DNA from 2 places in the Streptomyces sp. NPDC059906 genome. Region 2 is predicted to be linked to the other one. Evidence: riboswitches for the same ligand, from Rfam matches in the RefSeq annotation. Region 2 holds a riboswitch; the other holds the start of a gene.
What was found. A riboswitch is a leader RNA that binds a small molecule or an ion and turns the genes downstream of it on or off. The one in region 2 is predicted to bind cyclic di-AMP.
Positions count from the first base shown of each region.

Region 1: another riboswitch for cyclic di-AMP. It lies ahead of ACFV9J_RS14945 (peptidoglycan DD-metalloendopeptidase family protein); the one in region 2 lies ahead of rpfA (resuscitation-promoting factor protein RpfA).

Region 1 is NZ_JBHWKU010000008.1:18,865-26,442, forward strand. It holds gene ACFV9J_RS14925 (helix-turn-helix domain-containing protein) at 19-882, shown strand; gene ACFV9J_RS14930 (MBL fold metallo-hydrolase) at 1,073-2,266, opposite strand; gene ACFV9J_RS14935 (TetR/AcrR family transcriptional regulator) at 2,417-3,037, shown strand; gene ACFV9J_RS14940 (SGNH/GDSL hydrolase family protein) at 3,117-3,902, opposite strand; gene ACFV9J_RS14945 (peptidoglycan DD-metalloendopeptidase family protein) at 4,146-5,099, opposite strand; cyclic di-AMP (ydaO/yuaA leader) riboswitch at 5,104-5,260, opposite strand; gene ACFV9J_RS14950 (tyrosine-protein phosphatase) at 5,685-6,482, shown strand; gene ACFV9J_RS14955 (DUF6126 family protein) at 6,504-6,623, opposite strand; gene ACFV9J_RS14960 (helix-turn-helix domain-containing protein) at 6,620-7,234, opposite strand; gene ACFV9J_RS14965 (aspartate aminotransferase family protein) at 7,308-7,578, opposite strand, start outside.
Region 2 is NZ_JBHWKU010000027.1:12,228-19,805, reverse strand. It holds gene ACFV9J_RS31005 (exopolyphosphatase) at 1-375, opposite strand, end outside; gene ACFV9J_RS31000 (DUF501 domain-containing protein) at 372-923, opposite strand; gene divIC (cell division protein DivIC) at 953-1,435, opposite strand; gene eno (phosphopyruvate hydratase) at 1,563-2,843, opposite strand; gene rpfA (resuscitation-promoting factor protein RpfA) at 3,105-3,833, opposite strand; cyclic di-AMP (ydaO/yuaA leader) riboswitch at 3,837-4,003, opposite strand; gene ACFV9J_RS30980 (transglycosylase family protein) at 4,187-5,248, opposite strand; gene ACFV9J_RS30975 (cytochrome P450) at 5,392-6,711, opposite strand; gene ACFV9J_RS30970 (nucleoside triphosphate pyrophosphohydrolase) at 6,708-7,578, opposite strand, start outside.

The DNA of each region.
Region 1 (7,578 bases), on a different contig from region 2:
CACTGCCACACTGGAACCATGAGCAGCTCCCACCGGGACCAGAAGGAACTGGGCACCTTCCTCAAGACCCGCCGGGCCGGCCTGGAACCCGGACAGGTCGGCCTGCCCGACACCGGCCCCCACCGCAAGGTGCCGGGTCTGCGCCGTGAGGAAGTGGCGGAGCTCGCTTCGATCAGCACCGACTACTACACGCGCGTCGAGCAGGGCCGCATGCAGGCATCCCTCCCCGTCCTGCACGCCATCGCCCAGGCACTACGCCTCACCGACGACCAGCGCGCCTACCTCTTCGGCCTCGCCGGCCACCCACCGGTCCAGCCGCCCACCCGGCCCGACAGCGCCGTCACCGCACACACCCGGCGCCTCCTCGACCAGCTCACCCAGTCCCCCGCGCTGGTCCTGTCCGACACCATGGACGTCCTGGCCTGGAACCGACTCGCCGCAGCCCTCCTCACCGACTTCGGACAGATCCCCGAGCAGGACCGCAACTACGTCTGGCTCCTGTTCAACGACCCCGCACTGCGCGCCCTCTACGACGACTGGGAGACCGGAGCCCACGCCTGCGTGGCCTACCTCCGCATGCACACCGCACACCGCCCGGACGACCCCCGCCTCCAGGCCCTCGTGACACGGATGACACCGCACACCGACTTCCAGCACTGGTGGCAGGCGCGCGAAGTCGCCGTCCAAAGCACCGGCAACAAAATCTTCCACCACCCCGTCGCCGGCACCCTCACGCTCGACTGGGACACCCTGACCAGCACCAACGTCCCCGACCAGCACATCGTCATCTGGACCGCACCACCCGACAGCCCGTCCGAGCAAGCTCTCCGCCACCTGGCCACCACGACGGCGGTTCGATTCGATTCGGTGAGACATCTCTGAATGCCGGGAGACCGTTCCCATCAGCTCGGCGAGACCATGCACCGGCTCCATGGAACCGCAGCCCTGGACGAATCTGGGCCGCGCTCCGCGCGGGGCGCTCCGTCCGAGGTTCGCAGCAGACGACGCCGTTCGTCAGCAGGGAGACGCTCCAGCATCTGGGCCATCTCCCCCATCTTGTCCCCGACCGGCCTCACCGCTCCCCCGCGAGGTCGAGATCACCCCTGCTCGTCCCGGCCACGCCTTCGACGATCCGGGGGCGCCGCCACGGATGCGCGATCGGACCCGACACCGCCCGCCACCACGCCTCCACCGGCAGCTCCCCCGCCGGCTCGAACGGCTCCCCCGGCCGCGGGAACGCCACCGCCTGGCCGACCTCCTCAGCCGCCTCCTTCGTCCACTCCCCCGGCTCCGCCCACGGGTGCGGCGCCAGGTTGAAGGTGCCCCAGTGGATCGGCAGCAGGGCGCCGTGCGGACGGCCGCCCTGGAGGTCGAGGTGGGCACGGACGCCCTCCTCGGGGGTCATGTGGATGTCCGGCCAGAACTCGGCGTACGCCCCCAGCTGGATCATCGTGGCGTCGAACGGGCCGTGCGCGGCGCCGATCTCGCGGAATCCGTCGAAATAGCCGGTGTCCCCGCTGTGGTACACGCGGTGTTCGGAACCGGCGACCACCCAGGACGCCCAGAGGGTGTGCTGGGTGTTGCGCAGCCCGCGCCCGCAGAAGTGCCGGGCCGGGGTGGCGGTGAGGGTGAGGCCGCCGACGCCCGTCGACTCGTGCCAGTCCAGCTCGCGCAGCCGGTCGGGGGAGACACCCCAGTGTTCGAGGTGGCCGCCGACGCCGAGCGGCACGGCGAACACGGTGTCCGTGCCGGCCAGCGCCTTGATGGTGGGCATGTCCAGGTGGTCGTAGTGGTCGTGGGAGATGACGACCACGTCGACCGGGCCCAGGGCGGCAAGTGGCAGCGGGACCGGATGCAGGCGCTTGGGGCCGGCGAAGGGGAAGGGGGAGCAGCGCTCGCCCCACACCGGGTCGAAGAGCACGCGCTGCCCGTCGATCTCGGCGAGCACGCTGGAGTGGCCCATCCAGGTCAGCCGGAGCCCGGTGGCGGGCGGCCGGGCGAGGTCGGCCAGGGTGGTGGCGTGCACCGGGACCGGACCCTGCGGGGACCGGCGCAGCCGCGCCTCCTTGTTGAAGTAGATCTTGGCGAATTCGGCGGCCGATCCGGAGGGCCGGGTCCGTGCCGTGCCCCCGGGGTTCTGGAAGACGCCGTCGCTGAAGTGCGGCGATCTGCGGATGCGCGCCATGCGCTCACCGCTCGGGTCGGCGCCGAAGGCCGCGGGCCGGGGCACGCTGAACCCGGGACTCGGGGAACGGAAAGCGGCCACGGTACCTCCAGGTGGAGTGGTTCAGGCTCTCATTATGGTCGTCTCGTCCTACGCACCTCGAACGACGGATGTGACATCCGTGTTCCCCCGGTCCGTCGCGACCGGGAAGGGCGTCGGCGCACGTCCCGGCGCCTGTATAGGGTGACGTGCGTGGGGAGAGTGCGGTTGAGCGTGGCGGAGCGGCGCGAGGAGCTGCTGGGCGCCGCCATCGAGCAGATATCGGCGCGGGGCGTGGCGGCGTTGCGGATCGCCGACGTGGCCGCGGCGCTCGGCGTCAGCAACGCCCTGGTGCTCTACCACTTCTCCACGAAGGAGCGCCTGGTCGCCGCCGCGTTCACGCATGCCGCCGAGGACGACCTCGCCCGTCTGCGGGGGCTGCTCGCCCGTCGCACGTCGGCGCTGCGCCGGCTGCGGGCGGCCGTGCGGTGGTACGCGCCGACCGGGCCGGCCAAGGGCTGGCGGCTGTGGATCGAGGGCTGGGCGGCGGCGCCGCGCGAGCCCGCGCTGCGGGAGGTCACGCGCGAGCTGGACCGCCAGTGGAAGGCGGCGATCGCCGAGGTCATCGCCGAGGGCGTGGCCGCCGGTGAGTTCTCCTGCCCCGAGCCGGACGCCGCTGCCCTGCGGCTGACGGCGTTGCTGGACGGGCTGGCCGTGCAGCTCACCTCGTACACGGGCACGGTGTCGCGGGCCCGGGCGCAGGAGTGGGTGGACGACGCCCTGGCCCGGGAACTGGGCCTGGAGCGGGCGGCGTTGACACCGACGCGGCGCTAGCACCCAACGGGGCACCGGCCCGTCGGTGCACCGGCCCGTCGGACGCCGGCCGCCGGGACACCACCGACCCCCGTCCGCGTCAGGCCACCGACGCGATCCACGTCTTGATGTCGTCCGGCGACAGCGTCCCCTTGGCCGTCACGTGGTCGCCCGACGACTCGCCCCGCAGCCTGCGCCCGATCCACGGCACCAGGTACTCGCGCGCCCAGTGCACGTCGTCGCGCCGGACGTCGAGCGTGCCGCGCGGCGGCAGGGGCGGCCAGGGCTGGTCCGGGTCGGCCGGAACGCGCAGGCCCAGGGCCTGCCCCGCGCGCAGCGCCACCCGGGTGTGACCCTCCGGCGACAGGTGCAGCCGGTCGGCGTCCCACGCCCTGCGGTCCTGGACGCTCCGCAGCGACCACAGGTCGAGCACCGGGCAGCCGTAGCGGTCGGCGACGGCGCGGACGTGCCCGTTGTACGTGGCGATCTTGCCGCGCAGGTGCTTGAGGACCGGCACCCCACGGGTGTCGAACCCGGTGGTCACCAGGACGGTTCCGGCCGCGGCGGTCAGCGCGGCCACCGCCAGCTCGAACCGCTCGGCGACCTCGTCGGGATCGGTGCCGGGCCGGATGATGTCGTTGCCGCCCGCCGCGAACGAGACGAGGTCCGGCGCGAGTCCGACGACCCGCGGTACCTGCTCCGCCACGATCTGGTCGAGGAGCCTGCCGCGCACGGCGAGGTTCGTGTACGTGAAGTCGCCCTCGGGGCGCCGGTCCGCGAGCAGTACGGCCAGCCGGTCGGCCCAGCCGACGAACGCCCCGTCGGGGCCGGGGTCGCCGACGCCCTCGGTGAAGCTGTCCCCCACCGCCACGTACGACCCGATCACTGCTCTGCTGTCACTCTTCGAATCGTCTGCCACATCGGCCCATGATTCACCTTGGAATGTGACCTACGCGACCGTAGGGCGGGATTGACGGGCGGTGAGAAAGGCCACGCCTAAAGTATTCGTCAATTCCGGAATACGCGAGGGCCCTGCACGGCGCGCACACCGGGGTCCGGACACGCCGAAGGCCGGACCCGGGGATCGGGGTCCGGCCTTCGGGGCGCGGGGGCCGCGCGGAACCGGTCGTCAGACGGAGACGCCGTGCGAGCGCAGGAATGCCAGCGGGTCGATGTCCGAGCCGTAGTCCGGCGTGGTGCGGATCTCGAAGTGCAGGTGCGGGCCGGTCACGTTGCCGGTGGCACCCGAGAGGCCGACCTGCTGACCCGCCGTCACCGACTGACCGGCGGAGACGGAGAGCGAGGAGAGGTGAGCGTACTGGGCGTAGTGGCCGTCGGCGAGCTGGATGACGACCTGGTTGCCGTACGCGCCGCCCCAGCCGGCGGAGACGACGGTGCCCGCGCCGACGGCCTTGAGGGAGGTGCCGGTCGGGACGACGAAGTCGGTGCCGGTGTGGTAGCCGCTGGACCACATGCTGCCGGACTGGTGGTACGGGGTGCCGACGGTGCCGCCCGCGACGGGGGAGGTGTAGCCGCTGGTGGTGCCCGTGGACTGGCTGCCGGTGTCCGAGGAGGAGGCCTTCTCGGCGTCCGCCGACTTCTGGGCCGGCTTCGCGGCGGCGGACTTCTCGGCGGGCTTCTCGGCGGGCTTCTCGGCGGACTTCTGCGCGGGCTTCTGCGACTGCGCGGAGGACGGCGCCGACGACTTGGCGGCCTGGCCGCCGATCGAGAGCTTCAGGCCGGGGTGGATCAGCGACGGGTCGGAACCGACGGCCTCGCGGTTGTCCGTGTAGAGCTTCTTCCAGCCGCCGTCGACGTCCTGCTCGTCGGCGATCTTCGAAAGGTAGTCGCCGCTCTTCACGGTGTAGGTGCGCGAGTCGGAGTTCTTCTCGGCGGCGGCCTTCTTGGCCGAGGCCGGAACGGACTGCGCGGCCTGCTCGGAAACGGAGTGCGCGGGAGCGGCGTTGGCGGCGGCGGCACCCATCAGCGGGAGCGCGAGCGCGGCGCCGCCGGTTCCGGCGACGGCGATGGTGCGGGTCAGGCGCATGGCCCTGGTACGGCGGTGCTTACCCTTCGCGGGCATGGCGAATTCCTCTCCGGCGCCTGCGAGGTGAGCTGTCGGGTGCGGGCTGGAGATGCCCGGCCGCGCAGAACGCGGCTTTACCCCAAGCCGTTCCGGGAACCGGAACAGGCAGTTCTACCTGTGGGTCCCCCGCTCCTGCCGTGTACGGGTGGTCGATGAGTGCGGGCTCCGGTCGGCGGCAGGATTAGGCGTCCGTCCGGATCGGTGGTGAACGTAAGGGACCAAGACGCACACGGACAAGCGAGGGGTTCCCCCGGCGGGTGTTCCGATTGATCCTTTACGGGAATATCCGGTAACCCTGCGTCGATTTCCGCCGCGCGCTTTTGCCTAAAGCCCCTTGAGAAACAGTTGAATTACGTGAACATGACGGGCAACGCACGGTCACGGATATGACGCTGCTCACGCGCCTCGCATTCACCTTCCGCCATTTCAGGGCCAGTTGCTATTAAGGCACCAATTCGGACAGAAGGCTCTTATCGGCTCGGAATATCCCTCGGGGCGCCATTTCGCGCCCAGGTGATGCCGTATCGTCTGGTGGAGCCCGTCGGCGAGCAGCGGCGGCGGGGCGGAGTGGGAGGAGCCCCCGTGACGCAGCAGGTCCCGTCGACCGAACCCGAGCTGACCGGTGTGCGCAACTTCCGGGACGTGGGCGGACTGCCCACCGTGGACGGGCGGCGGGTGCGGCAGGGGGTGCTGTTCCGCAGCGGTCACCTGGCTCACGCCACCGGGGAGGACGCCGCGTTCCTGGCCTCGCTGGGCCTGCACACGATCTTCGACTTCCGCAACGCGGCCGACCAGAAGCTCGAGGGCCCGGACGTCGACCTGCCGGGCGTGCGCAATGTGAACCTGCCGCTGAGCGACCCGGCCGACGGCGCCGAGTTCTGGAAGATGGTCCGTGACGGCGACCTCGACCAGCTGCGCGAGATCCTGGCCGACGGCAAGGGCGCGGACCGGATGATCGGCTCCTACCGCGCGATCGTCACGGAGCGCACTGCGGAGCACTCCCGCATCCTGCACGCGCTCGCCGAGGACAGCGTCCCGGCCCTGATGCACTGCGCCGCCGGAAAGGACCGCGCGGGCCTGTCGATCGCCGTCACCCTGCTCGCCCTGGGCGTCGAGCGCGAGGCCGTCGTCGAGGACTACCTGAAGTCGAACGCCGCGCACCGCCGCTACAAGGTGCGCCGCAGCGGTTCCGCGGCCTCGGCCTACTCCCCCGAGGTCATGGAGCTGCTCAGTCCCCTGTTCGACGCGCGCGCCGAGTACCTGGCGGCGGCCTTCGAGACCGTCGAGGAGACCTGGGGCGGCGTCGACGCCTACCTGGAGCAGGGCCTGCGGCTCACTGCCGGGACCCGGGAGCGGCTGCGCGAGCGGATGCTGGACTGAGCCACCCGCCCGCGGACGGCGCTACTTGGCGCCCACCTCGAACAGCAGGTAGAGGAAGCCGCCGAAGACGTGCCCCAGGGCGATGTAGATGATCAGTCGCACCCACAGGGCGCGCGGGAGCTTCTCCTCCGTGGCACTCATGGCGTCTCTCCGGGGGTCGGGCCGAGGCACAGGGCGGCCGTCGGGCTCTGCAGCAGGGTGTGTACGAACAGCAGCTCGACCCCGTCGGGGTCCTGCGCGGCGATCCGGTGCGGGGTCATCGAGTCGAAGTGGGCGCTGTCCCCCGCGGTGAGCCGGTGCTCGGTGTCCCCGAGGCGCAGTCGCAGCCGGCCCCGCAGGACGTGCAGCCACTCCTCACCGGGGTGCACCCGCACCACGTCGCCCTGGGAGCCGTACGGAACCTGGACGCGCAGGGCCTGCATGCCGCGGCCCGGCGCTCCGGCCCGCCAGTACGTCCAGCCGCCCGCGGCGGTGGGTTCCATGCCGGCGGCGCGCACGACGGCGTCCCGGTCCGCGGCCGTCTCCCCCAGCAGCTCGGCGACGGTCGTACCGTAGACCCGGGCGAGGGAGAGCAGCATCGGCAGCGAGGGCTGGCGCTGCCCGGTCTCCAGGCGGGAGAGGTGGGCGGGCGAGAGCCCTGCGTCGCGGGCCGCGGCCTCCAGGGTGAGGGCGGCCCGCCGCCGCAGCTCACGCAGCTGGGGCGCGACGGCGGCGACCGCCCCCTCGGCGGGGCCGGTCTCGGAGGAGCTCATGGCTCCATTCAGCCCGAGTCTTGCCCGTCAGGCAAACTTCTTGCCTCAGAGGCAAAAAGTTTGCTGCGCACGCTCAGCGGTTGGCCACCGCCTGCTTGACAAGGATCTTCCCGAAGTCCCACATCAGGCCACCGCCATTGTGCGCGTCCTCCATCACCTCCGTGAAGGCGTCGACGAACCGGTCGGCGTCGTCGGTGTCGACGATCAGCGGCGGGATCAGCTTGATCACTTCCAGGTGGTCGCCGGACACCTGGGTCAGGATCCGGTGCCGTTGCAGCAGCGGCACGACCACCATCTGCGCGAACAGTCCCTTCCGCGCCGCCTGCAGCATCGTCCAGCGGCTG
Region 2 (7,578 bases):
GAACTCGGCCTCCTGGTCGCCCGAGATGACCTCCGGCTCGACGCCCAGGATGTCCAGCACACCGCGCACGAAGTCGTCCCGGTTCTCCGCGTCGCGGGAGGCGGAGGTGGCGACGAAGCGCAGCCGCTCGGCGCCGTGCGCCTTGATGATCCCGGCGTACTCCCGGCAGGCGGCGAAGGTCCGCTCCAGCGCCTCGGGAGCGAGCCGCCCGGTGCGGTCGACGCCCTGGCCGAGCCGCACGATGGTCATACGGCGGTCCAGGTCGGTCAGCTCGCCCGTGGCCCCCGCGCCGGAGGCGCTGTCGGACACAGTCGTGTCGGCCACCAGGAGGCGGATGGAGTTCGTACCGCAGTCGACGGCGGCGACCCGGGTCACTGGGCGTCCTCCCCGTCGGTCCGGCCGGTCAGGTCGGTGGGCGTCACGCAGGGGCCCTTGCGCCACCACTCGGGCAGCATCGCGATCGCCTCGTCGCCCAGCGGGTTGACGCCGGGGCCGGCGGCCAGCGAGTGGGCGACCAGCACGTGCAGGCACTTCACGCGGTCCGGCATGCCGCCCGCGCTCGGGAAGCCGGTCAGCTCCTCGATCTCGTCGCGGCGCCGGACGTAGTCCTCGTGCGCGGCGCGGTAGGCGGCCGCCAGCTCCGGGTCGGAGCCCAGCCGCTCGGTCATCTCCTTCATCACGCCGTTCGCCTCCAGCGTGCCGATGGCGGAGGCCGCCTTGGGGCACGTCAGGTAGTACAGCGTGGGGAAGGGCGTGCCGTCGGGCAGCCGCGGCGCCGTCTCCACGACGTCCGGCTGTCCGCACGGGCAGCGGTGCGCGATGGCCCGCAGTCCGCGCGGCGGACGTCCGAGCTGCTGCTTGAAGGCCGCCACGTCCGCGTCGGTCGGCTCGGTGCGCGGGGTGGTCGGCGGGGGAGTCTGCATGACTGTCTTCTGCTGGTCTTCCTGTTGAGTCACTGCCGGCGGGCGGCGGCGTCGGCCTTGTCGACCCCGTCCCACACGTTCCGGTACCAGGGGCGGTCGGCGGCACCGGCCCGGACGCGGGTCTGCTCGGCCGCCTCCGGGTCGACGACGACGAACCCCGTCTCCCCCGGCATCACGTAGTGCAGCCGCAGCCGGACCTGCTGCTCGGCGTAGGCGTCGTCCTGCCAGCGTGCCTTGAGGTCGCGCAGGTCCTCGACCCGCTGCCGGGTCTCCCGCTGCTCCCGCTGGAGATCGGCGATCTCGGCGCGCTGGGCGACGTACTGCCGTATCGGGTAGGCGAGCGCCACGACGAGCGAGCAGAGCACCATCGCGAGCAGCGCGGCCCGGCCGGTCAGCCGGGAGCGCCGGGCCTGGCGCCTGGTCTGCGAGCGGTAGACCCGGGCCGCGGTCTGCTCCCCGATGATCCGGATCCTGGTCGCGGTGGAGAAACGGTCCCGGTCCTTCACCGCCATGTCTGTCCCCGCCTCCGCCTTCACGTCGTCATACGTGCGTACGTCCCCGCACACGGTACGGGACCGAGTACGGGGACGTACGTACGACGCCGCCTCTTGCGGGCGGGTCAGCCCTCGACGGCGGGGGTCAGCCCTTGAAGCGGGGGAAGGCGCTGCGGCCGGCGTACACCGCGGCGTCGTCGAGGATCTCCTCGATGCGCAGCAGCTGGTTGTACTTGGCGACGCGCTCGGAGCGGGCCGGGGCGCCGGTCTTGATCTGGCCGCAGTTGGTGGCGACGGCCAGGTCGGCGATGGTGACGTCCTCGGTCTCGCCGGAGCGGTGGGACATCATGCACTTGAAGCCGTTGCGCTGGGCCAGCTCGACGGCGTCCAGGGTCTCGGTCAGCGAACCGATCTGGTTGACCTTGACGAGCAGGGCGTTGGCCGAGTTCTCCTCGATGCCGCGGGCCAGACGCTCCGGGTTGGTGACGAACAGGTCGTCGCCGACCAGCTGGACCTTGTCACCGAGCTTGGCGGTGATGGTGTTCCAGCCGTCCCAGTCGTCCTCGAACAGCGGGTCCTCGATGGAGACCAGCGGGTACGCCTCGACCAGCTCGGCGTAGTACTCGGTCATCTCGGCGGCCGTGCGGGTCTTGCCCTCGAAGGCGTAGGAGCCGTCCTTGTAGAACTCGGACGCGGCGACGTCGAGCGCGAGGGCGATCTGCTCGCCGGGGGTGTAGCCGGCCTCCTTGATCGCCTCGAGGATGAGGTCGAGGGCCTCGCGGTTGGAGCCCAGGTTCGGGGCGAAGCCGCCCTCGTCGCCGAGGCCGGTGGCCAGGCCCTTGCTCTTCAGGACCTTCTTGAGGGTGTGGTAGACCTCGGCGCCCCAGCGCAGCGCCTCGGAGAAGGACTCCGCGCCGATCGGGGCGATCATGAACTCCTGGATGTCCACGTTGGAGTCGGCGTGCGAGCCGCCGTTCAGGATGTTCATCATCGGCACCGGCAGCAGGTGCGCGTTCGGGCCGCCCAGGTAGCGGAAGAGCGGCAGGTCGCTGGCCTCGGAGGCGGCGTGCGCGACGGCGAGGGAGACGCCGAGGATGGCGTTGGCGCCGAGCGAGCCCTTGTTGTCGGTGGCGTCCAGGTCGAACATGGCCTGGTCGATCAGGCGCTGCTCGGTGGCGTCGTAGCCGACCAGCTCCGGGCCGATCTGCTCGATGACGGCCAGCACGGCCTTCTCGACGCCCTTGCCGAGGTAACGGCTCGGGTCGCCGTCACGCAGTTCGATGGCCTCGAAGGCACCGGTGGAGGCGCCGGACGGAACGGCGGCACGACCCGTGCTGCCGTCGTCGAGGCCGACCTCGACCTCGACCGTGGGGTTGCCTCGGGAGTCCAGGATTTCCCGGGCTACGACGACGTCGATGGACGGCACGAGCATCTCCTTCTTCAATGTGACGCTTCACTGTGACGCTTCACTGTGACGCTTCGGTCTGCCGCGGTCCCTCGGGGCCGCGACGGCTCTGCGGGACCGAGCCTAACCGGCTCCGGGCGATCGGCCAGCCGATCGCCCACCCGCTGGACAGAACCGAGAGTAAATTGTTTCCGAACGGAACAAAGGCGGAACATGAAAAGTCCCGCCCCGGTGCGTACGGGGGAACACGCACCGGGGCGGGAGTCGCGGGGCCGCCGCCCCTTACTTCAGGTGCAGCTGCTGACCCGGGTAGATCAGGTCGGCGTCGTCGACGATGTCGTCGTTCAGCTTGAACAGCTTCGCCCAGCCGCCCTTGACGTCGTGCTCCTCGGCGATCGAGCTGAGGGTGTCGCCCTTGACGACCTTGTACTCGCCGTCGCCCTTCTCGACCTTCTTGCCGGTCGGGGTGGTGACGGTCTTCTTGGCGGGCTTCTCGGCCTTCGGCTCGGCGGCCGGACGCTCGGAGGAGCGGGAGGCCTTCTGCTCGGTGGAGCGCTCGGCGGTGGAGCCGCCGCTCTGGCTCTGCGAGCTCTCGGAGCTGCCGGAGCCGCTGTCCTCGGAGCCGCCACCGGTGTAGGCGGCGCCCGACAGGCCGGTGCCGCAGACCGGCCAGGCACCCTTGCCCTGGCCCGCGAGCACCTTCTCGGCGATCTCGATCTGCTGGGACTTGCTCGCCTGGTCGGCGCTGGAGGCGTACTGCGTACCGCCGTAGGCGGCCCAGGTGGAGGCGGAGAACTGCAGACCGCCGTAGTAACCGTTGCCGGTGTTGATGGACCAGTTGCCGCCGGACTCGCACTGGGCGACGGCGTCCCACTCGGACGCGGTGGCGGCGGAGGCGTTGCCGGCCGCCATCAGCGGGGCGGCGACGGCGGCACCGGTGACGCCGGCGACGGCGATGACACGGGTGGCCTTGGACGGGCGACGGTGCTTGCCCTTGCCGGAAAACAGCATGGTTGATCCCCTCACCGACGCCTGCGAGGTGAGCTGTCGGGTTCGGGCCGGTTGAGTTGCCCGGCCGGGTTCCTCCCGGAACTCGGCTTCACCCCTAGCCGCTCCGGCTCAACTGCCCGGTGCGGCACTTACCTTGGGTCCCCCGCTCCTGCCTGCGGCGCTTGACGCGACGACTGTTCCCGTACGGCCGCTGGCAGGATTCGGCGTTGCGGCTGTCGGGGCCCGCGGTGGCGAGCGGTCATGACCGTAGACACGCGCTCCGCGGATTTTCAAAGACGATCACGGCTTCTGAGACCTATCTCTCACGAGATCCAAAAGGGACATACGGTCTCTAACCGTGACGCGAACTCCCCCTACTTTTCGCCCGATTCGCCCGTGACCGTGAGCGTCTGACCGGGCAGGATGTGGTCGGGGTCGGCGCCGACGACGGTCTCGTTGTCGGCGTAGAGCGCGTGCCACCCGCCGTCGATGTCAAGGGAGTCGGCGATGGCCCAGAGACTGTCGCCGGTGCGTACGACGTAACGCCCGTCCCCGGCCGCTGGCTCGTCACCGTCGCGCGAGGCATGCCGGCCCGACGTCGGGTCCGTACGGCCCTCTCCCGTCGCGTCCTCGTCCGCGCTGCCGCCGCGGTGCTTGCCGGAACCGGACGAGCCCTCGGCGCCCTGCGGTTCGGCACTGCCGGAGGGGTCGGATTCGACGGAAGTGTCCGGCTTGGCGGATTGGTCCGCACCGTCGGACGAGTCGCCCGACACGCCGCTCGAACCGTCGGACGGGGCGTCAGACGACGAAGAGGAGGGCGACGAAGAGGCCGAAGAAGACGGCGAAGGGGACGAAGAGGACGCTCCGGACGTCGACTCCGACGTCTCGGACGAGCCGGTCGAGCCGGACGACTCGGATGACTCGGATGACTGGGACGACTCGGGCGTTTCGGTGGTCGCGGGCGATTCGGACGACTTGGTGGTGTCCTGCTCCCCCGAGGTGTCGGAACCTTCCGACGCCCCGTCACCGGCCGTGCCGGAACCATCGCCCGTGGCCCCGGAGTCGTTGCCCAGGCCGGCGAGCAGACCGCAGGTCGGCCAGGCGGCGATGCCCTGGTCCGCGTGTATCTTCTCGGCGATTCTTATCTGCTGGGAGCGACTGGCCTGGTCGGCGCTGGGGGCGTAGTCCAGACCGCCGTACTGCTCCCAGGCCTCCTGGGACAGCTGCAGGCCGCCGTAGTACCCGTTGCCGCTGTTCTGGCTCCAGGCGCCGCCGGTCTCGCACTCGGCGACCTGGTCCCAGTTCGCGGAGTCGGCCGCGTGGGCGCCGGTGGCGCCGAGCAGCGGGATCGCGATGGCGGAGCCGGTCACTCCGGCGGCGACGACCAGTGCGGGTGCCTGGCGGGGGCGGCGGTGACGACCGTTCCCGGAGAGCATGCGACGACCTTTCACGAGACGACGGGGACCGCGCGGCGGATGACGCTCTACACCACGCTGATCCGTGAACGTATAGGGAGATCATCGCTTGTCACAAGTTCATGCCGCGCAGATCACGTGAAGATCACAGAGGTGAGCGCGTGTCACTTTTGCGTCGGCGACGGACCGTTGCCGGCCGATGACGCGAGCGGTGTGAACGAGACGGGCAAGGTGCGCAGACCTCGCATGATGAGGCCGCCGCGCCACCGGAGTTCGGCCGGGTCGGCGGCGAGGCGGAGGTCCGGCAGCCGGGTCAGCAGCGTGGCCAGCGCCGTCTGCCCCTCCAGCCGGGCCAGCGGGGCGCCTAGGCAGTAGTGGATGCCGTGGCCGTACCCGAGGTGCTGGCTGTCGCGGCGGGCGAGGTCCAGGGTGTCCGGGTCGGTGAACCGCTCGGGGTCCCGGTCGGCGGCGGCCAGGACGACGAGGACCGGGTCGCCGGCCGCGACGTCCTGGCCGCCGATGGTCAGCGGCCGGGTGGCGAAGCGCCAGGTGGCCAGCTCCACCGGGCCGTCGTAGCGCAGGAGTTCCTCGACGCCGGTCTCCAGCAGGCCGCGCTCCCCGGCGGCGAGGGAGGTCTGCAGGCGCTCCCGCTGCCCGGGGTGGGTGAGCAGCGCGTAGAGGCCGTTGCCGACCAAGTTGACCGTGGTCTCAAAGCCTGCGAAGAGCAGGATGAAGGCCATGGCCGCGGCCTCGTTCTCGGTGAGGTGCTCGCCGTGGTCGGAGGCGCGGATCAGACCGGAGATGAGGTCCTCGCCGGGGGCGGGCTCGGGCGGCAGTGCGGCGCGCTTGCGGTGGATGAGGTCGGCGAGGTAGCCGCGCATCTTCTTCACCGACCGGGCGACGCCGCCCCGCGGGCCCCCTTGGTGACGGATCATCATGCCCGCCCAGTCCCGGAAGTCGTCCTGGTCCTCGCGGGGGACGCCGAGCAGGTCGCAGATGGCGTAGATGGGCAGCGGGAAGGCGAACTCGTGGATCAGGTCGGCGGAGCCGGTGGCGGCGAACCGGTCGATGAGGCCGTCGGCCAGCTCCTGCACCCGGGGCGCGAACTCGGCCACGCGGCGCGGCGTGAACGCCTTGCTGACCAGCCGTCGCAGCCTGGTGTGGTCGGGCGGGTCGATGTTGAGCAGATGAGTCATCAGCTCGGCCTTGCGCTCCCCCGGGATGCCGGTCTTGCCCTTGGCGTGCGCGGGCTCGGCGTGGTGGGCCGGGTTCTTGGACAGCCGCGGGTCGGCGAGCGCCTCTTTCGCGTCGGCGTACCGGGTGACCAGCCACGCCTCCACTCCGCTGGGCAGCCGGGTGCGGTGCACGGGGGCGTGCTCGCGCAGCCAGGCGTAGGCGGGGTAGGGGTCGGTGGCGAACTCCCAGGTGAACAGCTCGGGTGCGGGGCCGGAGGCGGGGCCGGGGACGGATGGGCGACCGGTCATCCCTCGACCGCCCGGATCGCGTCCCGGTAGGCGCGGGCCGCCGCTCTCAGGGCCGCCTCGGGGTCGGTGCCCTCGGACTCGGCGCGGGCGGCGAGGGCGAGCAGGTCGTAGCCGATGCCCTCGCCGGCGGGCAGCGGGACGTCGAGGCCCGCGGTGCGGACGCGGGAGTGGAGCTTGGCGGCGAGGGCCAGGCCGGGCTGGCCGAGGGGGACGCCCTCGGTGACCGAGGTGCGCTGCTTCTCGGCGGCCTTGGTGCGCAGCCAGTGCTCCCGGACCTCCTCGGGGGTGTCGGCCCTCTCGTCGCCGAAGACGTGCGGGTGGCGGTGGACGAGCTTGTCGACGATGGTGCCGGCCACGTCGTCCACGGAGAACGGGGCGTCGGGGTCCTCCTCGGCGATGCGGGCGTGGAAGACGACCTGGAGGAGCACGTCGCCCAGTTCCTCGCGCAGTTCGTCGCGGTCGCCGTCCTCGATGGCCTCGACGAGTTCGTAGGCCTCCTCGATGGCGTACTTGGCCAGGCCCTTGTGGGTGCGCTGCGAGGACCAGGGGCATGCGAGGCGGATGCGGTCCATGACCTGGACGAGGTCGAGGAGGCGGGCGCCCGGGAGGTCGTAGGAGGCGGGGAGCAGCTCGAGGTCGGGCATCCGGACCCGTCCGGAACCGGCGAGACGGGCCAGTGAGTCGGTGAGCGCGGGCTCGCCCTCGCCGGTCGCGACGACCACCGCCGTGCGGCCGCCGGCGCAGGCGTCCACCAGTTCCTCGGCGGCCATCGCCGCCTCCTCCACCCGTATCCCCGCCTCGCGCAGATAGGGCAGCTGGGGGTGGGCTCCGTCGGCGCACAGGACGCGGTCGGCGGTGCGCAGGGCC